One region of the Hydrogenophaga sp. T66 genome, then DNA from elsewhere that is predicted to be linked to it. Evidence: predicted binding sites of a transcription regulator. Region 1 holds the regulator's gene; the other holds the start of a gene.
The links. The regulator NrdR, encoded in region 1, represses ribonucleotide reductase genes. The targets are predictions, from matches to a motif close to CACNANATNTNGTG.
Positions count from the first base shown of each region.

Region 2: AC2D80_RS10520 (ribonucleoside-diphosphate reductase subunit alpha) is a predicted target of NrdR. The motif match lies at 8,722-8,735, and genes of this name have one in related genera.

Region 1 is NZ_JBXVVX010000001.1:999,180-1,010,313, forward strand. Features, by position in the region: gene AC2D80_RS04685 (pilus assembly protein) at 1-120, shown strand, start outside; gene AC2D80_RS04690 (PilW family protein) at 117-1,268, shown strand; gene AC2D80_RS04695 (pilus assembly PilX family protein) at 1,268-1,807, shown strand; gene AC2D80_RS04700 (pilus assembly protein) at 1,824-5,120, shown strand; gene AC2D80_RS04705 (GspH/FimT family pseudopilin) at 5,159-5,653, shown strand; gene nrdR (transcriptional regulator NrdR) at 5,663-6,112, opposite strand; gene glyA (serine hydroxymethyltransferase) at 6,168-7,412, opposite strand; gene AC2D80_RS04720 (transglycosylase SLT domain-containing protein) at 7,651-8,547, opposite strand; gene AC2D80_RS04725 (hypothetical protein) at 8,771-8,929, opposite strand; gene AC2D80_RS04730 (DUF748 domain-containing protein) at 9,248-11,134, shown strand, end outside.
Region 2 is NZ_JBXVVX010000002.1:318,758-329,891, reverse strand. Features, by position in the region: gene prmA (50S ribosomal protein L11 methyltransferase) at 1-768, shown strand, start outside; gene AC2D80_RS10540 (zinc-ribbon and DUF3426 domain-containing protein) at 829-2,070, shown strand; gene AC2D80_RS10535 (carbohydrate kinase family protein) at 2,094-2,990, shown strand; gene AC2D80_RS10530 (hypothetical protein) at 3,178-4,230, opposite strand; gene AC2D80_RS10525 (ribonucleotide-diphosphate reductase subunit beta) at 4,421-5,611, opposite strand; gene AC2D80_RS10520 (ribonucleoside-diphosphate reductase subunit alpha) at 5,728-8,574, opposite strand; gene ampD (1,6-anhydro-N-acetylmuramyl-L-alanine amidase AmpD) at 8,964-9,587, opposite strand; gene AC2D80_RS10510 (sigma-54-dependent transcriptional regulator) at 9,577-11,055, opposite strand; gene AC2D80_RS10505 (sensor histidine kinase) at 11,060-11,134, opposite strand, start outside.

The DNA of each region.
Region 1 (11,134 bases):
TCCATCGCTTGTGGCGTAAATCAGTATGACGCTGCGGATGGAAGCGGCTGCGTGGAAGACCGTTGTCGTCGCTATGTCACCACCATCGTGCGAATCGCGAACCTGGGAGCGGCGTCGTGAAGCCCAGGAAGCCGTTGGGAGCGCGCACCCGTTCTCAGGCGGGACTCACCCTGGTCGAGTTGATGGTGTCGGTGGCGCTGGGGTTGCTGCTGGTGGCGGCCTTGGTGACGCTGCTGATCAACATCAACCGAAACAACACAGCACTGAGCGTCTCCAACCGATTGATCGAAAACGGGCGATACACCCTCCAGTTGCTAGAGGCTGACCTTGTCCATGCGGGCTACTGGGGCGGCTTTGTTCCGCGCTTTGATGACCTGATCAATGCCGATGTGCCGGACGATGTTCCGTCGGCCGTGGCCGACCCCTGTGCTCCGTTTGGCAGCTGGACCGCCACGGATCGAAACAACTTGGTCGGGATCGCCCTGCACAGCATCGACATCCCCAATCCCGCGTCATCGCCCCCCGCCCCGGTCTGCGCGGGCGCTGGTGGGCCAATTCAAAACCCGCGTCCTGACTCAGACATCATTTTTCTGCGCCACGCCCAGAAGTGTGGCGCCAACTGTCTCACCGCGACGCCGGCCGGTAACCAGCGGCTTTTTGTCCAGGTACAGCGTTGCGGTTCAACGCTCGGCGCACTCGGCTACCAGTTTGGGATCAGTGGACTGGCTTTCCAGAACGTGCGTTGTGACGGCCCTTCTGAGATCCGGCAGTTTGTCTCGCGCATTTACTACGTCCGTGATGTATCGGGCGTTCCGACGCTGATGCGCTCCGACTTCGGGGTGGTCGGCGGGCAGCCGGCCCATGAGTCGGCGCAGGCCATGATTGATGGCGTGGAGGCGATTCGCATCGCCTACGGTTTTGACACCGTGAGCGATGCCGGCGAGGCCGTCGACTTCACCCGGGCCATCGATTGGGCGAGTGCGGGCGCCGAGACGAGTCCCCGCAACCGAGGGGATGGCATCCCGGATGGTGCTTATGTGCGCTGCACCACGGCTTCGCCCTGCACCGCTGCCCAATGGATGAACGCCGTATCGGTGACTGTGCATGTGTTGGTGCGCGCCGATCAGCGTACGCCCGGTCATGTGGACACCAAGACGTACAACCTTGGCGGCGTGAGCATGGGGCCGTTCAACGATGACATCCGCCGCCATGTCTTCAGCAAGACCATTCGCCTGACCAACGTGTCTGGTCGACGGGAGACACCGTGATGCCCAGGTCGCGCGCGGCGGAGTCCCATCCGGCGTCACGGCGCCATGCCCGCGGCGCTGCGCTGATCGTCAGCCTGATCGTGCTGGTGGTGTTCACGTTCATCGTGGTGAGTGCATCCACCCTGAGCCTGACCAACGCCAAGGCGGTCGGCAACGAGCAGTCGCGCAGTGAAGCCATCGCCGCGGCCAACCGCTACATGGAGCAGCTCATCAGCACGGCCGAGGTGTTTACCGCGGCCGCGCCAGGCGGCTATCAAACGACGGTGTCATTCAACAACGACAACACCCAGCCCATCAGCTACGTGGTTCAGGTTGCCGAGCCCGTGTGCTTGCGTGCAGTCCGTGCTGCACCACCGCCGCCCAGCGATGTCGAGTTCCAGCCTGCCATTTCCACCGAAAGCACCTGGGATGTCGATTTCGAATTGACCGCGGTCGTCAACGACGCTGCGACAGGCACAGCCCTTGAACTCCGGCAGGGGGTGCGACGTCGTCTGTCGCAGTCCGACCGGGTCGCCCGCTGCGGACCCATTCCACCCTGAGCTCTGGGAGACCTCCGTGATCCGAAATAACTCTTACCGCGCTTCATTGGTCCTGCTGGGCGCGTCGTTGCTCATCACTTCACCCGCCCTGTGGGCGGAAGACATTGACATTTTTGCCGCTGGCGCAGGATCGGAGGGGGGCGTCGCCAACATCGTCATGGTGTTGGACAACGGTGCCAACTTCGCGGCCAACGTGGTGGGCCTGCGATGCAGCATCCACCCAACCACCGGGGCGGTGGATACCTCTGGTGCGGGAGCGCATCCGACCGCGCTGGATGGCACGGCGGCCGCTGTTGAGCAGTGCGCCTTGTACAGCGCGCTGAAGAAGCTGCAATCCGACGCCGCCTCGGCCCGCGCGGCCAATGCGCGGGCGGCGGAGTTCAACATCGCGGTGATGGGCTTCAACGCCACCGGCATGCGTTCCTACAACGCAGCCAGCGACAGTTTTTCCCAGAGCTGCGTTGGCAACACCGGGGGATGCTTGATGCTCCCGTTCACACGGTTTAACGCCACCAACGCACCCCGCGTGCTCGAATGGATTCGAAAGTGGGCGAAATCCACCGCGGCTTACGGTGCCAACTACGTGATCACGAGCAACAACTCGGCCAATGGCGCGGTGATGCAGGAGGCCTGGGCCTACCTGAATGGGCGAACGGGGGTGTCCGGGCGCAATTACGCGAATGTGGCGCCGCCCTCGCAGTGTGGCGGCAAGAGCATCATCTTCGTCGGCAACGCCTACCGCAACAACAACGCCCCGGGCGATCTCACCAACGAGGCCAACAGCCCCAGGCTGCCGCTGTTCGGGCAAAGCGCCACCGCGTTGAAAAACGCGTCCCCGCCAGCCACGGACAAGCAGCGCCAGTCCATCACCGGCAGTCTCCGCACCAGCTGCAGCGCCAGCAATGTGGTGCTGGAGACCGCAGAAGGGCGGGGCGCTTACGCGCTGAACTGGGCGGCCTACCTGCGGGCACAAGGGACCAACACCTACAGCATCGGTGTACTGGGTCCCACCTGCAACGCGGAGTACGCTGCTCACCTGGAGAAGCTCGGGTCTCAGGAGGTGGGTGGTGGTGGTTACTTCCCCACCAACAACTTCAACGAGCTGAACGCAGCCTTCAGCACCGCGATTAACAGCATCATCGCCGTCAACACGGCATTCGCGTCCGTCAGTCTTCCAGTCAGCGTCAACACCCAAGGTTCTTATCTGAACCAGGTCTTCGTGGGGCAGTTCCGGCCTGACGAGAATTTCAGGCCGCGCTGGTACGGGAATCTCAAACAGTACCGGCTGGCCATGATCGACAACCAGTTGCGCACGGTCGACGCTACCGGCACCCCGGCCATCAACCCGCAGACCGGCTTCATTTCGGGTTGCGCGCGGTCCTTCTGGACCCCAGCGACAGCCGACGATTACTGGTCCGAGCAACCCCGCGGCGATTGCTCCCCCGCCACTGAGGTGTCCAACTCCCCAGACGGCAACATCGTGGAGAAAGGCGCCCAGGCCCACTGGCTCCGCCAGTTGGCACCCGCCAACCGGGTGGTGCGCACGTGCGCCCCCGGCGATGCCTGTACCACGCTGACCTCGTTCGATGACGCCAACACCGCGGTGACGGCTTCGCTGCTGGGCGCGAGCGGCGCCGCCCAGCGGACCAATCTCATCAACTGGGCTCGTGGCCTCAACGACCGCAACGGCGATGCAGAGCTGGTCAAGCCCATCACCGCCATGCGCCCCTCCGTTCACGGCGATGTCGTCCACTCCCGGCCTGTGGCCGTCAACTACGGCACCGACGACCAGCCCAGTGTGGTCGTCTTCTATGGTGGCAATGACGGCATGCTGCGCGCAGTCGCGGGCAGCCAAGGAGCGACGCAAACCCTGGGTGGCGCCACCGTGGCCGCTGGCGCGGAGTTGTGGACATTCCTGCCGCCGGAGTTCTACGGCCGTATCAAGCGTCTCTATGACAACGCGCCGTCGATCACCTTGCCCGGCGCGCCTGACGCCAACCGGGCTCCCAAGGATTACGGGGTGGACGGCGCCATCACCGCCTACCAGGGTACCGTGGCCGGCACGCCGCGCAAGCTGCTCTTCGTCACCCTGCGCCGTGGAGGGCGGGTGATCTACGCGTTTGATGTCACCAATCCGCTGTCGCCGAGCTTGCTGTGGCGGTGGGGTTGTCCCAACCTCGGCAATGACACCGGATGTTCGACCGGCTTCTCCGGCTTGGGGCAAACCTGGTCTTCCCTGAAGCCCATGATCGTCGAGGGGTACTCCACCGCGAGCCCTCTGGTGATCGCGGGTGGGGGGTATGACCGATGTGAAGACACCGATTCCATCACCACCGTGGCTGGCGTGACGACTCGTCGGAACCACAGCTGCACCGCAGCCAGCAAGGGCAACAAGATCTATGTGATCGATGCCGTGGCCGGTACGCTCGTGAAGGCCTTCGACACCGACCGTGCGGTGATCGGTGATGTCACCCTCGTGCGGGACGGCGCCGGCCGGGTGACCATGGGTTATGCCGCTGATCTGGGCGGCAACGTGTATCGGTTGCGATTTGCTGGAGCGTCGGCGGCTTGGACGATCCGCAAGATTGCGGCGCTGGGTTGTGACGACCCCGCGGAAGGTGATTGCTCCTTCCGCCCCTCAACCCGGAAGTTCATGTTCGCGCCCAGCGTGGTCACGGCCGATGACGGTGTGACTTACAGCATCCTGCTCGGTTCGGGTGATCGCGAGAAGCCCACGGCCGACTCGGCGGCCACGCGCGCCGTGGCCAATCATTTCTTCATGCTGCAGGACCGGCCGGGTGATGCCTCCTGGCTGGATGCCGAGGCCACGGCCGCAGGCTGCGGACTCGGGAACGCGCTGCTGTGCCGCGACTCACTCGCACCGATCACAGCCGGTATCAAGCCCACCGACGCCGCCCTGTCGGCGAAGAAAGGGTGGTACCTCGGTCTGACCTCGGGCGAGCAGGTGGTCACCTCGGCGTTGACGCTCTTTGGCGTGACCACTTTCAGCACGAGCCAAGCGCCCTTGGTCAATGCCGAAACGTGCCGAGCCAACCTCGGCACCACCCGCGTGTACAACATCAACTACCTCAATGCGTTCAGCGCCTCGAATGAAGCGCTGCCCTACGGCGAGGTCGCGGGCGGAGGTCTGCCACCTTCGCCGGTTGGGGGCCAAGTCAAGCTGGAAGATGGGCGTGTGGTCTCGTTTTGCATTGGCTGCCGCACCGAATCGCCGCTGGAAAGTCAGGTGGCTCCGGAGCCGTCCACCTCGGTGAAGCCGCTGAACCGCGTTTTCTGGTTCCTCCGGCAGTGAACGCAGGTATGTCGTGGTCCGGATCAGGCGGCACTTTCATGGCTCGGTCCAGGGGCTTTACGCTGATTGAGTTGATGGTGACGGTGTCCCTCGTGGCTGTCTTGCTCGCGCTGGCGGCACCGAGCTTTCGCAACGTGATCATTGGCCAGCGCCTGACCAGCCTGGCCAACACCCTGTTGGCGTCGATTCAGCTCGGGCGCAGCGAAGCCATCAAGCGAAATGACATGGTGCGGCTTTGCCGCTCGGTCGATGGCGCAACATGCGCCGCTTCTGGCGGGTGGGAGCAGGGCTGGATCGTGCTGCACCCCGGCTCCAATTCCGTGATCCTGGTGCAGGCGGCGCTACCCGCGGGTATCTCCCTGGAGGGGCCACCGGGGATGGTGGAGTTTCAGGCGGTGGGCGTGGGAGCCACGGTCGCGAGTTTCCGTCTGTGTCCGCAGCCGAGAACAGCCGATCGCCAAGGCCGTGAGGTCAGTTTGACCGCCTCGGGCCGTGCTGCGGTGAGTTCGCTCAGGACGGGTGTTTGTCCTTGAGTGTGCGGCTCACCGCTTGACCTCGTCCACCAGCGCCCGGAACTCGTCGATGTCTTCGAAGCTGCGGTAGACGCTGGCGAAGCGGATGTAGGCCACCTTGTCGAGTTTGCGCAGCTCGCGCATGACCATCTCACCCAGGCGCGAGGCCGGCACCTCGCGGGCGCCGAGGTTGAGGAGCTTTTCTTCAATCCGCTCGATGGCGGCGTCGACCTGCTCGGTGCTCACCGGGCGCTTGCGCAGCGCCAGCGCGAACGAGGCGCGCAGCTTGCCGGGGATGTAGTCGACGCGGCGGCCGTCCTTTTTCACCACCGCCGGAAAACTCACCTCAGGGCGCTCGTAGGTGGTGAAGCGCTTCTCGCAGTGGCCACACTGGCGCCGGCGCCGGATGAAGTCAGCGTCCTCCGACACCCGGGTCTCCACGACCTGGGTTTCCAGATGACCGCAAAAGGGACACTTCATGGCGCGTGGCGAGCAGAGCGGGCGGGCGCGGTTCGGAGCGCCGCCCGCCCAGCCATCAGCGGTAGACCGGGAAGCGCGCGGTCAGGGCGTTGACCTTGGCCCGCACGGCCTCGATGTTGGCCGGGTCGCGCGGGTTGTCCAGCACGTCGGCGATCAGGTGCGCGGTGATGCGGGCTTCCTCGTCCTTGAAGCCGCGCGTGGTCATCGCGGGCGTGCCGATGCGCACGCCGCTGGTGACCATCGGTTTTTCCGGGTCGTTGGGGATCGCGTTCTTGTTGATGGTCATGTGGGCGGCGCCCAGCACGGCCTCGGCTTCCTTGCCGGTGATGCCCTTGGCGCGCAGGTCCACCAGCATGACGTGGCTTTCCGTGCGGCCGCTGACGATGCGCAGGCCACGCTGCGTGAGCGTCTCGGCGACGATCTGGGCGTTCTTCACCACCTGTTGCTGGTAGGCCTTGAACGCCGGGCTCAGCGCTTCTTTGAAGGCCACCGCCTTGGCGGCGATGACGTGCATCAGCGGACCGCCCTGCAGGCCGGGGAAGATGGCGCTGTTGATGGCCTTCTCGTGCTGGGCCTTCATTAGGATGATGCCGCCGCGCGGGCCGCGCAGGCTCTTGTGGGTGGTGGAGGTCACCACATCGGCGTGCGGCACCGGGTTGGGGTACACGCCGGCGGCGATCAGGCCAGCGTAGTGCGCCATGTCCACCATGAAGATCGCGCCCACCTCCTGCGCCACCTTGGCAAAGCGGGCCCAGTCGATGTGCAGCGAGTAGGCCGAGGCACCGGCGACGATCAGTTTGGGTTTGTGCTCGCGCGCCTTGGCTTCCATGGCGTCGTAGTCGATCGCCTCGTGCTTGTCCAGGCCGTAGCTGACCACGTTGAACCACTTGCCCGACATGTTCAGCGGCATGCCATGGGTCAGGTGGCCGCCTTCGGCCAGGCTCATGCCCATGATGGTGTCGCCCGGCTTGAGGAAGGCGAGGAACACCGCTTCGTTGGCGGAAGCGCCGCAGTGCGGCTGCACGTTGGCGGCGTCGGCGCCGAAGAGCTGCTTGACGCGGTCAATGGCGAGCTGCTCGGCGATGTCGACGTTTTCGCACCCACCGTAGTAGCGCTTGCCGGGGTAACCCTCGGCGTATTTGTTGGTCAGCTGGGTGCCTTGCGCGGCCATCACGGCGGGCGAAGCGTAGTTTTCGCTGGCGATCAGCTCGATGTGGTGCTCCTGGCGCGCGTTTTCGGCCTGGATGGCGGCCCACAACTCGGGGTCGGTCTGTTCGATGAGGGTGCGGCGGTCGTACATGGCAGTCCTGTGAGACGTGAATCCTTGCGCGTTGACAAGGGCTGCCCAGGCGAACGGCTGAACGCCCGGCCAGCGGCTCAGGCGGTGCGCTTCCCAGTGGTTGTCCCGACGACCAGAGGGTCGAGCGGGGGGCCACGTCAGCCGCCGATCCCGGGGGATGGCGGCCTATCGCCAGTTGCGCACGGGTGGGATTTTAGCCTGAGCCCTGCCGTCGGTCGGCGAAGTCCCCGGCGCCTGCTCAGGAGGGCAGGGAGGTGGGGGCGGGCGGTGCGGTGGCGGGGACCACCGCCTCCAGCTCAGCCTCCGTCGGCTTGGCCGCGGGCTGGATCACCGGGATGGGCGTTGCCGTGGGCGGCACCGGCACCGGCGTGGGCACCGGTCGGGGCACCGCACGGCCCAGCGCCACGCTCTGGATGCGCGCATGCTCGGCGAGCACCTTGTCGATGTACCAGCTGCCGTCGGTGGACACCGCGCCCACGTACAGCCGCAGCCCGCCCTCGATCGAACCGGCGCGCTGCACCGCTTCCTTGAGCACCTGCACGCCCACGCGGAGGTTGGCCACCGGGTCGAAGGCCGCCATGTGGCCGCCAAAGTCCTCGTACTTCTCGGTGTGCACCCGTGTCAGCACCTGCATCAGCCCCTGCGCGCCCACCGGGCTCTGGGCGAACGGGTTGAAGCGAGATTCCACCGCCATCACGGCCAGGATCAGCGTCGGGTCGAGGTTGACGCGGGCGCCGATGTCGAAGGCCTCGGCCACCAGCGCGGCCAGCGGCTCGGGCGCCACGCGGTATTTGCGGCTCAGCCACTGCGTCACCTTGGCCTGGTCGGCCGGCAGCTCGGCCACCGGCTGCGCCGTGACGCGGTCCACCGCGGTGGGTTCGGCGGCGATGGCTACCGGCTCCTGCGCGGCCTCCTGGCGCTCCAGCAGCCAGCCGAGCAGCTGTTGCTCGGCGCTGGCGCGCAGGTCGGCACGGAAGCCCAGCACGAGCACGGCCACCGCCAGGGCGGTGCCGAGCAGCGCGAGGCTGTTGTGCGTGATCTCAATGAATCCCCGGTACACGTCGCTCGACGCGGTCTTCAGGGCGGCCAAGGCACTGGACGTGCTCTTCTGTGGCGCGGTCGTTTTCGCGGTCATGGTCGCTTCCTTTCATGGCGGGGCCGGTGCGAGCATCGGTCCCGTTGGATTGGGTCGCTATCGGCGGATCACCGCAGTGCTGCGGGTCCGCCGTGGCCGTTCACGGCAGCGGCTGGGGTTTACCCTCACGGGCAAAGCGGGGCGAATGGTAGGCAGGCAAACATATCGAGTCAATGTTTAAGTGGCTTCTTTTTATTACCTATCGATCTGAACAAAACGCTGTTCAGCCCCGTTTGGAACGTCGCCTGTAGCGCGCCAGCCCAGTGTTCATGCGGGTTTCCGGCGGGTTCACCGTCTGTCCGGGCGTGTGGGGATGCTTTTGCCGTTCGTCGGGTTGGGACCACCGTTGATGGTCGATTGCGGCGTTTTTCACGGTGTTCATGGTGGGCCGTCTGTCCATCGAAAACATTCATGACCGCCCGGCGGGCAACCCCTTGATCGCCTGCGGTGGCGGGCGTACGCTGGCATCGCCGGCTTGAAGTCGGCGTTTGCTGGCCCCGGCGGTGCAGCCGCCCAGCCAGCCCCCTTGGGGGCAATACCTTGCCCCCGTGGCCACCGGGACGCGACTCTCCCGGCAGGCCCACCCCGACGGTCGTGCTCCTGTCGCACCGTCACCCGCCCCGGCAGGCCCTGGCCCGCCGGGGCTTCTTGTTGGTGGGATTCCCATGCCGTGCGTCTGGTCCTCGGCGACACTCTCGCCATGGCTGACACCCTTTTGACTTCTCTGTCCGCCGGCTGGCGCGCTTGGGGCGCCACGCCCTGGCGGCGGCGCTGGCGCGCCCTGGTGCTCTCGGTTCTGGGCTTGTGGGTCCTGTTGTGGCTGGCGATGCCACCGGTGGTGAAGTGGCAGCTCGAGCGCCTGGCGGGCGAGCGGCTGGGGCGTGCAGTGTCGGTGGAGCGCGTGATCGTGCGGCCGTGGTCGATGTCGCTGGGCCTGGAGGGTTTGCGGGTGTCCACGGCCGACGGCACCGCCGACCAGTTCAGCCTGGAACGCCTGTGGGTGGACGCAGAACTGTCGTCGCTGTTGCGCGGTGGCCCGGTGGTCGACGGCCTCACGCTCACCGCGCCGCGCCTGCGCCTGGCCCACCTGGGCGAGGGGCGCTGGGATGTGGACGACGTGCTGGCCCGCCTGGCGCCGCCCGCCGACGCGCCGCCCCCAGGAGAACCGCTGCGGTTCGCGCTATTTAATATGGCGCTGACGGGCGGCGAGATCACCGTGGACGACCGCCCGGCCGCCACGGTGCATCGGCTCAGCGATCTGACGCTCACGGTGCCCTTCCTGAGCAACCTGCCTTCGCGCCGCACGGTCACCACCGAGCCGCGGCTCGCGTTCGATCTCAACGGTGACCGCTTCGACACCGAGGCCACCACGCTGCCGTTCGACGACAGCCACCGCACCGAGGCCCGCCTGCGGCTGCAGGGCGTGGACCTGGCTCGCTACCAGGCTTACTGGCCGGCGGCCTGGCCGCTGCGCCTGCGCGCGGGTGTTCTGGACGCCGATCTTCGCCTGGCCTTTGAGCAGCGCGAGACGCCTCAGGTGGCCCTCAGCGGCACCGTGTCCCTCGATGGACTGGCGATCGACGAGGCCGGCGTCGCCCCGGGTGCGCCTCCGGTGCTCGGGTGGCGACGGCTGTCCGTGGTGCTCGATCGAATCGAGCCGCTGGCGCGCCGCGCCAGCGTCGGGGCCGTGACGCTCGACGGAGTCAGCCTCGCGGTCGCCCGGGATGCCCAGGGCCGGTTGAACTGGCAGCGCCACGCGGCGGCCATCGCGCCGCCCCGGCCGGTCAGCCCGACGTCCACCCCGCCCGCCGTTCCGGCCTGGCAGGCCACGCTGGCGTCGCTGGCCGTGACCGACGGCCGCGTGGATTGGCGGGACGAGGCCATCCGGCCGGCCGCGGCCGTGCCGGTGCGGGACATCGCGCTGTCCGTGCAGGCGCTGCGGTGGCCGATGACGGAACCCGCGGCCGTGTCGCTGGAGGCCCGCGTCGCCGACGCCGCCGTCCGTGGGCAGGGCCGCGCCAGCGACCGCGAGGCCGAACTCGACCTGAGCTGGCGCGACCTCGTGCCCGCGCCCTACGCCCCGTACCTCGCCACCCGGCTGGTGCCGGCGCTCGACGCCCGGATGGCCGGCGACGTGGCGCTGCGCTGGCGGGCGGGCCGAGGCGGCAGCGAGGCACCAGCGCCGCTGTCGCCGGAGTCACCGGTGCTGTCGGTGCAGGCCCGGACGCTGGAGGTGCAGTCCCTCCGGCTGGGCCCGAACCGCCAGCCGCTTCTCGCCGCCGACCGGATCGCGCTGAGCGACGCCCGGGTGGACCTCGTCGGTCGCGACGTCTCGCTGGGGCAGCTTTCTGTGGCCGGTTTGCGCACCGCCGTGCAGCGCGACAGCGCCGGCCGCTGGATGGCCCAGGACTGGTGGCGCGCGGCGGCCGATGGCGGCGGTGACCCGCCGACGGGCGAAACGGCGCCGCCGTGGCGCGTGGGGGTGCGCGAATTCACGCTGGACGCGCCCCAGCTGGGCTTCGATGACCGACAGCCCGCCCGGCCGGTGAGCCTGCGGGTGTCGGCGCTGTCGTTGAAGGCGCAGGAC
Region 2 (11,134 bases), on a different contig from region 1:
CAGGCCCTGTTTGGCGAGCCCGGCATGCCCGCTCCGAAAGAGGGCTGGCAGCGCTCGCGCGTGGTGGCGCTCTTCCCCGATGAGGCAGCCGCCCGGGAAGCGGCCCGGCTGCTGCAGGCACAGGACTTTTTCACCGGCGGTTGCGCGGTCCAGGGCGTGCGCCCCGTGGCCGAGCAAGATTGGGTGCGGCTCACGCAGTCGCAGTTCGACCCGGTCGAGATCACGCCGAGCTTCTGGATCGTGCCCACCTGGCACGAGCCGCCGGCGTCGGCGCAGACCATCATCCGGCTCGACCCCGGCCTGGCGTTTGGCACCGGCACCCACCCGACCACGCGCATGTGTCTGCGCTGGATCGCGCGCCACGCGCCGGTGGGGCCGCGCGTGCTCGACTACGGCTGCGGCTCGGGCATCCTCGCCATCGGCGCCGGCAAGTTTGGCGCCGCCGATCTGGTGGCGGTGGACATCGACCCGGCGGCCGTGGAGGCGACCCGGCTCAATGCCGAGGCCAACCACGTGGCCCTGCGTGCGGGCCTGCCGGACGCGGCCAGCGGCGAGCACGATGTGGTGCTGGCCAACATCCTGGCCACCCCGCTGAAGGTGCTGGCGCCCCTCTTGTGCGCGCGCGTGCGCCCGGGCGGTTCGCTCGTGCTGGCGGGCATCCTCGCGCGGCAGGCCGAAGAGCTCACCGAGGCCTACGCACCGCACATCGCGCTGCGCGTGAGCGACGAAGAAGACGGCTGGATCCTCATGACTGGCCAGCGGGCGTGAGCGGCCTGCGGGTCGGGGCTGTTGCGTGGCCGATCCGCGGCGCGCTGCAATAATCGGCGCATGAGTCTCACCACCCGCTGCCCCGCGTGCGGAACCCGCTTCCGCGTGGTGGCGGACCTGCTCAAGATCTCCGACGGCTGGGTCCGTTGCGGCCACTGCAGCGCGGTGTTCGACGCCACGCTGGACCTCAGCGAGGCCACCGACCCGGCCCCTGCACCGCTCCCGCCTGCCGCGTCGACCGGGCCCGCCGGACACGTTCCGACCGCCGCACCGCCCGCCACACCGCCCGCCGGTGCCGAGGGCTCGACAGCGGCGGCCGCTGCAGCGGTACCGGGCGCTCCGCCAGAGGCGCCGCCGCCGGCTCACTCGGCGGCGAGCGAGCCACGGGCCGAGCGCCCGATGCCCCGCCGCGAAGCGCCGACTGCGACCGACGTCCCGTCCGACGCGGACGACGAGATACCGACCCTCGTGCCACCGGTCACCGACGCCGAACTGGAAGCCGCGTTTGGCATCGAGCCCACGCCACCGCGCGGCCGCGGGTCGGCGTCGGCGCCGCCGCCCGAGCCCGACTTCACCGCCGAGCTGCAGCGATTCGCCGCCGAGCGCGGCAGCGACCTGATGCCGCTGCCCGGCCGGCCTGCGCTCGATGCCGGCGATGGCCTTGAGGCCGTCGAGCGTGTCCGGCCCGCGCCGGACCCGTCTGGCGATGCTGCTGAGGGACAACCCGCGACCGACGCTGTGCGGGATGCGGCGGCCGATCCCGCGGCCGATCTGCCGGAGCCGGCCTTCATGCGCCAAGCCCGGCGGCAAGCCCGCTGGCGTTCGGTGCCCGCCCGGGTGGCCTTGTCCGGGGTGGCGCTGCTCGCCGCGGCGTCGCTGGCGGCGCAATGGATTCATCACGAGCGGGATTGGTTGGCCGCCGCGCGGCCGGACCTCAAGCCGTGGCTGGAGCGGGCCTGCGAGCCCCTGGGGTGTCGCATCGAGCCGCTGCGGCGGATCGACGCGGTCGTCATCGACAGCGCGTCGCTCGTGCAGCGACTCGGGCAGTTCCATTCATTCGATTTCGTGCTCAAGAACACCGCCGCCCTCCCGCTGGCCGCCCCGGCGCTGGAACTCACGCTCACCGACGCACGCGACCAGGTCGTCGCCCGTCGCGTGTTCCTGCCGCAGGACTGGCCCGACGCCCCCACCGAGTTGCCCGCCGGAGGCAGCGTGTCGGTGAGCCTGCGACTGGCGATCAACCTCGGCGACAACGCCTCCACCGCGACCGCGGGTTACCGCGCGCTCGTGTTCTATCCCTGACCCCCAACCGATCGCACATCACCATGGCCATCCTCGTCTGCGGCTCGCTCGCCTTCGACACCATCATGACTTTCGAGGGCCGTTTCGCGGACCAGATCCTGCCGGACCAGCTGCACATCCTCAACGTGTCCTTCCTCGTGCCGGGGTTGCGTCGCGAGTGGGGCGGCTGTGCCGGCAACATTGCCTACGGGCTGCGGCAGCTCGGCAGCGAGGTGGTGCCGCTGGCCACGCTGGGCAGCGACGGCGCGGAGTATCTGGAGCGCCTGCGTGGTCTGGGTGTCGACACCGCCCACATCGCCTCTGCACCGAGCCTGTACACCGCGCAGGCGATGATCATGACCGACCGCGACAACAACCAGATCACCGCCTTCCATCCGGGCGCCATGTCGCTGGCCCACGAGAATCCGGTGCCGGCCCGTGACGACCTCACGCTGGCCATCATCGCTCCCGACGGCCGCGACGCCATGCTCACCCATGCCCGCCAGTTGCACGAGGCCGGCGTCCCCTTCGTGTTTGATCCGGGGCAGGGGCTGCCCATGTTCAACGGCGAGGAACTGCGCCACTTCATCGGTCTGGCCCGCTGGGTGGCGGTCAACGACTACGAAGCCCGCATGCTCAGCGACCGCACGGGCTGGACGCTGGAGGAGATCGCCGCGCGTGTCGCCGGAGGCCTCGTCGTCACGCTGGGCGAGCACGGCGCTGACGTGTATGCGTCTGGTCAGCGCACGCCGGTGGCCGGCGAGCGCGCGGCCGCGGTGGTGGATCCCACGGGCTGCGGCGACGCTTTTCGCGCTGCACTGCTGCACGGGCTGTCCCGCGGGTGGGACCTGGTGCGTTGCGCGCAAGCGGGCAACCGCCTGGGCGCCGCCAAGATTGCGGTCAGCGGTCCGCAGAACTACACCGCACCGACCCTCAGCTGACACCGGCCCCTTGCCCACGCGTCCATAAAAAAACCCGACGCTTTCGCGCCGGGTTTTCATCAGACCGGTGATCCGACAGGATCAGGGCTTGCTGGACGTCGGGAACGGCCAGGCGGCCTGCGGGTTCAGCTTGGTCTGGGCGGCGGGAGCAGCCGCGGGAGCAGGGGCAGCCGGCTTCTTGGCCGGCTCAGCTTTTTTTGCGGGGGCTGCCTTCTTCGCGGGGGCGGCTTTCTTGGCCGGGGCAGCTTTCTTCGCCGGGGCGGCTTTCTTCGCCGGAGCGGCTTTCTTCGCCGGGGCGGCTTTCTTCGCCGGAGCGGCTTTCTTCGCCGGAGCGGCTTTCTTCGCCGGAGCGGCTTTCTTCGCCGGAGCGGCTTTCTTCGCCGGAGCGGCTTTCTTCGCCGGAGCGGCTTTCTTCGCCGGAGCGGCTTTCTTCGCCGGAGCGGCTTTCTTCGCCGGAGCGGCTTTCTTCGCCGGAGCGGCTTTCTTCGCCGGAGCGGCTTTCTTCGCCGGAGCGGCTTTCTTCGCCGGAGCGGCTTTCTTCGCCGGAGCGGCTTTCTTCGCCGGAGCGGCTTTCTTCGCCGGAGCGGCTTTCTTCGCCGGAGCGGCTTTCTTCGCCGGAGCGGCTTTCTTCGCCGGAGCGGCTTTCTTCGCCGGAGCGGCTTTCTTCGCCGGAGCGGCTTTCTTCGCCGGAGCGGCTTTCTTCGCCGGAGCGGCTTTCTTCGCCGGAGCGGCTTTCTTCGCCGGAGCGGCTTTCTTCGCCGGAGCGGCTTTCTTCGCCGGAGCGGCTTTCTTCGCCGGAGCGGCTTTCTTCGCCGGAGCGGCTTTCTTCGCCGGAGCGGCTTTCTTCGCCGGAGCGGCTTTCTTCGCCGGAGCGGCTTTCTTCGCCGGAGCGGCTTTCTTCGCCGGAGCGGCTTTCTTCGCCGGAGCGGCTTTCTTCGCCGGAGCGGCTTTCTTCGCCGGAGCGGCTTTCTTCGCCGGAGCGGCTTTCTTCGCCGGAGCGGCTTTCTTCGCCGGAGCGGCTTTCTTCGCCGGAGCGGCTTTCTTCGCCGGAGCGGCTTTCTTCGCCGGAGCGGCTTTCTTCGCCGGAGCGGCTTTCTTCGCCGGGGCGGCTTTCTTCGCCGGAGCGGCTTTCTTCGCCGGAGCGGCCTTCTTCGCCGGCGCGGCTTTCTTCGCCGGCGCGGCCTTCTTGGCCGGGGCTTTCTTCGCAGTTGCCATTGTTTTCTCCTTGATCAAGTTGCAAGAAGCACTTCAGCCGGGGTATCGCGTCCGGCGAAGTGATTCAACCGCCTGGGGTCGTGCGGATGCATCCACAAAGGACCCCACGGGGTTGAATCCGGTGACAGCCGCCCATCAGCCGCGCCATCGCGCCGGTTGCGGGTTGCTGGTGTGTCGATCGTCATGTCGGTGAAGGCAATGCGGGCCCGGGCCGGTCAGTCCCAGGACAGTGCGCCGCCGGTCTGGTACTCGATGACCCGCGTCTCAAAGAAGTTGCGCTCCTTCTTGAGATCGATCATCTCGCTCATCCAGGGGAAGGGGTTCTCTTCGTTGGGGAAGAGCGGCTCCAGGCCGATCTGCGTGGCGCGGCGGTTGGCGATGTAGCGCAGGTAACCCTTGAACATCGAGGCGTTGAGGCCCAGCACGCCGCGCGGCATCGTGTCTTCGGCGTAGCGGTACTCGAGCTCAACGGCCTTGAGGAACAGCTCCTTGATCTCGGCCTTGAATTGCGGCGTCCACAGCAGCGGGTTCTCCAGCTTGATCGCGTTGATCAGGTCGATGCCGAAATTGCAGTGCATCGATTCGTCGCGCAGGATGTACTGGTACTGCTCGGCGGCGCCCGTCATCTTGTTCTGCCGGCCCAGCGCCAGGATCTGCGTGAAGCCGACGTAGAAGAACAGGCCTTCCATCAGGCACGCAAAAACGATCAGGCTCTTGAGCAGCTTCTGGTCGTTCTCGGGCGTGCCGGTGTGGAAGTTCGGGTCCATGATCGCGTCGATGAACGGGATCAGGAACTCGTCCTTGTCGCGGATGGACTGGACTTCGTTGTAGGCGTTGAAGATCTCGCCTTCATCGAGGCCCAGCGACTCCACGATGTACTGGTAGGCGTGCGTGTGGATCGCTTCCTCGAAGGCCTGGCGCAGCAGGAACTGGCGGCATTCGGGGGCAGTGATGTGACGGTAGGTACCCAGCGTGATGTTGTTGGCTGCCAGCGAGTCGGCGGTGACGAAGAAGCCGAGGTTGCGCTTGACGATGCGGCGCTCGTCTTCGGTCAGGCCGTTCGGGTCTTTCCAGAGCGCGATGTCGCGGCTCATGTTCACTTCCTGCGGCATCCAGTGGTTGGCGCAGGTGGCGAGGTACTTCTCCCACGCCCACTTGTACTTGAACGGCACCAGCTGGTTGACGTCGGTCTGGCCGTTGATGATGCGTTTGTCCGCGACGTTGATGCGGCGGTGCTCGTCCGCGGCTGCCGGCGTCGGCGCCACGGAGGCCGCGGGTTGGGGAATCGTCGGGGTGACGGGGGCGCGCTCACCAACCGGTGAGGTCTGCAGGCCCGGGGTCGGCGTCGGCCGGGGGCTCAGCGAGGGCTTCGAGACGGGTGTGACGTTGTCTTCCCAGGTCAGCATGGTGGCTTGTCCAATTCGGTGGATTATCAAAGTGTCGGCATGAAATGCAAAGCCGCGCGCGCGCGGGGCGGGGCGTTGTGTTGCGGTGTCGCATCGCCCCGGACCTCAGCGCGCGTTCACTGGCAGGCTTCGCACCCCGGATCGTCGATGGCGCAGAACTTCACATCGGTGGCGGGTTCGGCCGCTGCGGATGCGGCGGGCGCACTAGGCGCCACGGCCACGGCGTTGAGCTGGCCGGTGCGGCCGGTCGACTTTTCGACCTGTGTGGCCGAGGTGGTGCGGAGGTAGTAGGTCGTCTTCAGACCGCGCAGCCAGGCGAGCTTGTAGGTCTCGTCGAGCTTTTTGCCGGAAGCGCCGGCCATGTAGATGTTCAGGCTCTGCGCCTGATCGATCCACTTCTGGCGACGCGCCGCCGCCTCGACCAGCCACACCGGCTCGACCTCAAAGGCCGTGGCGTACAGGGCCTTGATGTCCTGGGGCACGCGGTCGATCGGACGCAGCGAACCATCGAAGTGCTTGAGGTCCATGACCATCACGTCGTCCCACAGACCCAGGCGCTTGAGGTCCTTCACCAGGTAGCTGTTGATGACGGTGAACTCGCCGGAGAGGTTGGACTTCACCGAGAGGTTGCCGAAGCAGGGCTCGATGGAGGCGTCCACGCCGATGATGTTGGAGATGGTGGCGGTCGGCGCGATGGCGACGCAGTTGGAGTTGCGCATGCCGTCGCGGGCGATCTTGGCACGCAGCGCGTCCCAGTCGAGGCTGCGCGAGCGGTCCACGTCCACATAGCCGCCGCGTTCCTGCGCCAGCAGGTCGAGCGTGTCGGGCGGCAGGATGCCCTTGTCCCACAGCGAGCCCTTGAAGCTGCTGTAGCGGCCGCGTTCCTTGGCGAGTTCGGTGGACGCCCAGTAGGCGTAGTAGCAGACGGCTTCCATGGAGCGGTCGGCAAAGTCGACGGCGGATTCCGACGCGTAGGGCACGCGCAGTTCGTACAGTGCGTCCTGGAAGCCCATGATGCCCAGCCCGACCGGACGGTGGCGCAGGTTCGAGTCGCGCGCCTTCTTCACCGCGTAGTAGTTGATGTCGATCACGTTGTCGAGCATGCGCATCGCGGTGGTGATCGTCTTCTGCAGCTTGGCGTGGTCGAGTTCTTTGCCGTTGGCGCCGTCCTTGAGGTGGCGGTGCAAGTTGACCGAGCCGAGGTTGCAGACCGCGGTTTCGGCGTCGCTGGTGTTGAGGGTGATCTCGGTGCAGAGGTTGGACGAGTGCACCACGCCGGCGTGCTGCTGGGGCGAGCGCACGTTGCAGGCATCCTTGAAGGTGATCCAGGGATGGCCGGTCTCGAACAGCATCGACAGCATCTTGCGCCACAGGTCGGTGGCCGGCACCTTGCGGTAGGGCTTGATCTCGCCGCGCGCGGCCTTTTCTTCGTAGGCCACGTACGCGCGCTCGAAGTCGGCGCCGAACTTGTCGTGCAGGTCGGGCACGTTGGACGGGGAGAACAGGCTCCACTCGCCTTTTTCCAGCACGCGGCGCATGAACAGGTCGGGAATCCAGTTCGCCGTGTTCATGTCGTGGGTGCGGCGGCGGTCATCGCCCGTGTTCTTGCGCAGTTCGAGGAATTCCTCGATGTCCAGGTGCCAGGTTTCCAGGTAGGTGCAGACCGCGCCTTTGCGTTTGCCGCCCTGGTTGACGGCCACCGCGGTGTCGTTGACCACCTTCAGGAACGGAACCACGCCCTGCGACTCGCCGTTGGTGCCCTTGATGTGCGAGCCCAGGGCGCGCACGCGCGTCCAGTCGTTGCCCAGACCGCCGGCGAACTTCGACAGCAGCGCGTTTTCCTTGATGGATTCGTAGATCCCGTCCAGGTCGTCCGGCACCGTGGTCAGGTAGCAGCTGGAGAGTTGCGAGCGCAACGTGCCGCTGTTGAACAGCGTGGGCGTGGACGACATGAAGTCGAACGAGGAGAGCACCTCGTAGAACTCGATCGCGCGCGCTTCGCGGTCGATTTCACCCAGCGCCAGGCCCATGGCCACACGCATGAAGAAGGCCTGCGGCAGCTCGATGCGGGTCTTGCGCACGTGCAGGAAATAGCGGTCGTACAGGGTCTGCAGGCCGAGGTAGTCGAACTGCAGGTCGCGCTCCGGCTTGAGGGCGGCGCCCAGGCGGGCCAGGTCGAATTGCAGCAGGTCCGGGTTCAGCAGCTCGGCTTCCACGCCCTTCTTGATGAAGCCGGGGAAGTAGTCGGCGTAGCGCTGGCCCATCTCGGCTTGCGGGACCTCGTCGCCCAGGATCTCCTTGACGATCGTGTGCAGCAGCAGGCGGGCGGTGGCGTATGTGTAGTCCGGGTCCTTCTCGATCAGCGTGCGCGCGGCCAGGATGGCGGCCTTGTACACCTCGTCGATCGGCACGCCGTCGTACAGGTTGCGCTTGGTCTCGGCCACGATCGGCTCGGGCTTGACGTCGGCACCCAGGCCGGCGCAGGCCTCGGTGATCAGTCGGGTGAGGGCCGACACGTCCAGCGCCACGCGCTGGCCGCCGTCCATCACGTGCAGCACCGGCTCGGCCGGCTGGGCGGTGGTGGCGGCCTGCGCGGCGCGTTCGGCGGCGCGACGCTCGCGGTACAGCACGTAGGCGCGGGCGACTTCGTGGTGGCTGCCGCGCATCAGGCCGAGTTCGACCTGGTCCTGCACGTCTTCGATGTGGAAGGTGCCACCGCCCGGGCGCGAGCGCATGAGCGCGCGGACCACGGCCTGGGTGAGTTCCTCCACGGTCTCGCGCACGCTGGCGGAGGCCGCGCCCTGCGTGCCATGCACCGCCAGGAAGGCCTTCATCAGAGCCACGGCGATCTTGCTGGGCTCGAACGGCACCACGGCGCCGTTGCGGCGGATGATCTGGTAGTGCGCCAGCGCGCTGGCGCTCACGGCGGGCGCGCTGGCGCCTCCGAGGCTGGGCGAGGGCATCGCGGCGGCGTGGGAAGGCGAAGGGGTGATGGACGCGGTCAGCATGGTTCCTCTGTGTGTTGTTTGTTGTGGCCTGGAGGGGCGACGGTCGGGCTGCGGGCTGGGCATGGGGCCCGGGCCAACCGGTCGCGTGCAATCTCAGGCGCACACTATATCTGGTGTGCCAGGGGGGAACAAGGCACTAGCGGTAGTGTTTCGGGGTCGTTGCGCTGCACCACGATCGGGCGCATTTCGCAGGGCAAAAAGCCCCGGGTGAGGGCCGCAGGCGCGACGCCGTGGGCGGGCTTGCCGGCGCGTGATGCGGGGCCCGAAACGCAGCAACGGCGGGGCCTTCGGGCCGATTTGGGCGCGCAGGCCGCACGGTGTCTGGCGCGTCGCGAGGCGGGGTGTCAGGCCGGCTGCGGCGGTTCACCCGCGGTGGAGGCCACCACTTCGGGAAAACACCCGGCTGGCCAGCCCAGGTCATGTTGCAGTTGCACCCACTCGAAACCGGGACCGGGGTCGTTTTTCCGGCCCGGGGCGATGTGTTCGTGGCCGGCGATGCGCTCGATCGGGTGGCGCCGGGCGAGGTCGCGGCACAGGGCGGCCAGGGCGCGGTATTGCGCCAGCTCGAAGCGGTCGCCCTCCAGACCTTCCAGTTCCACGCCGATGGAATCGTCGTTGCGGTTGTCGCGCCCGTCCCAGTGGGAACGGCCGGCGTGCCAGGCCCGCGCATCGGTGTCGACAAACTGGATCAGCGTACCGTCGCGGCGGATCAGGAAATGCGCCGACACCTGCAGGCCGCGGATGGTCTTGAGGTAGGGGTGCGCGTCCCAGTCGAGCGTGTTGGTGAAGAGGCGTTCGATCGCGTCGCCGCCGTATTCGCCGGGCGGCAGGCTGATCGAGTGCACCACGATCAGGTCGATGCGGGCGTCGGCGGGGCGGGGGCCGTGGTTCGGGGAGGGGCAGCGCCGGGCGCGTTGCAGCCAGCCGTCCACCCAGGCCGACGGCGGTGGGCTCGGGTCAACGCTCATCGTCGTCACCCTCGCCCGGCATGGTGATGCCCAGGCGCTGGATGCGGTAGCGCATCTGGCGCAGGTTCAGGCCCAGCCGGGTGGCGGCGGCGGTGCGGTTGTAGCCACACTCGCGCAGCGCCTGCAGCAGCACCTGGCGTTCCTGTTCGTCCAGAAAGCGTTGCAGGTCGGACGGCAGCGCGGGGGCGAGGTCGTCGAGACCGACGGGTTCGGTGTCGGGGTCGTCGGCCTCGCTGGCCGGGGCGATGCCGGGGCTGCCGGCGTCCTCAAAATCCGCCAGGGTGAGGCGGTCGCCGTTGCCCAGCGCGAGCGCGCGCTGCAGCAGGTTCTCGAGCTCGCGCACGTTGCCCGGCAGCGGGTGCGCCTGCAGCCAGCGCAGCACATCGGCGCCCAGCGTGGGCATCGGCTGGCCACTGTCGTCGCACAGCCGACGCAACAGCGCGTCGATCAGGAAAGGCAGGTCCTCGCGGCGCTCGCGCAGCGGCGGCGTGCGCAACGCAATCACGTTGAGGCGGTAGAACAGGTCTTGCCGGAACTGGCCGGCCTGCACGAGGGCCGCCAGGTCGCGGTGGGTGGCGCTGACCAGGCGCACGTCCACCGACTCTTCCTGCACGCCGCCGAGCGCACGCACCTGTCGCTCCTGGATCGCGCGCAGCAGCTTGGCCTGCATGGCCAGTGGCAAGTCGCCAATCTCGTCGAGGAACAGCGTGCCGCCGCGCGCGGCCTGGAAATAGCCGTCGCGGTCGGCGCTGGCGCCGGTGTAGGCGCCCTTGCGCGCGCCGAAGAACTCGGCTTCGATCAGGTGCTCGGGGATGGCACCGCAATTGACCGCCACGAAGGGGCCGTCGCGCCGGTGGCTGCAGGCGTGCACCGCACGGGCCACCAGTTCCTTGCCGGTGCCGGACTCGCCCAGGATCAACACGGGCGCCATGCTGGTGGCGACCTTGGCGATCCGGCCGCGCACCTGCTCCATGGCGGGCGAGATGCCGGCCAGGCGGGCCAGCGCGGCGTCGCCGCCGGGCGCGGGTTGGGCCGACGAGGCCTCGCGCGCGGAGCCGGGGGTGACCCGCGCGGCGGGGCCCGTCGGCGTGGGGCGGTGGCTCAGCGCGGCGCGCACGGCGGCGCGCAACTGCTTGAGGTCCACCGGCTTGGTGAGGTAGTCGAAAGCGCCGGCCTTCAGCGCCTCCACCGCGTTCTCGGCCGAGCCATAGGCGGTGATCACGATGCAGCGTTCGCCGCGGGTGGGGTCGGCCAGTTCCCGCACGAGCGACAGGCCCAGCCCGTCGGGCAGGCGCATGTCGGTGATGACCACGTCGAAGCGCTGCGCGGCCAGCAGGCGACGGGCTTCGCCGAGGTCGCCGGCGCTCTGCACCGCGTGGCCTTCGCGCAGCAGGGTCAGCTCATACAAGGTGCGCAGGTCGGGCTCGTCGTCGACGACGAGCAATCGGGGGCTGGCGTCGGAGGTCATGGATTCAGCGGGGGGCCGTGCCAGGCTGGCTGGGATCGGGGTCGAAGATGGTGCCGGGCGTGGCGTGGATGTCGCTCTG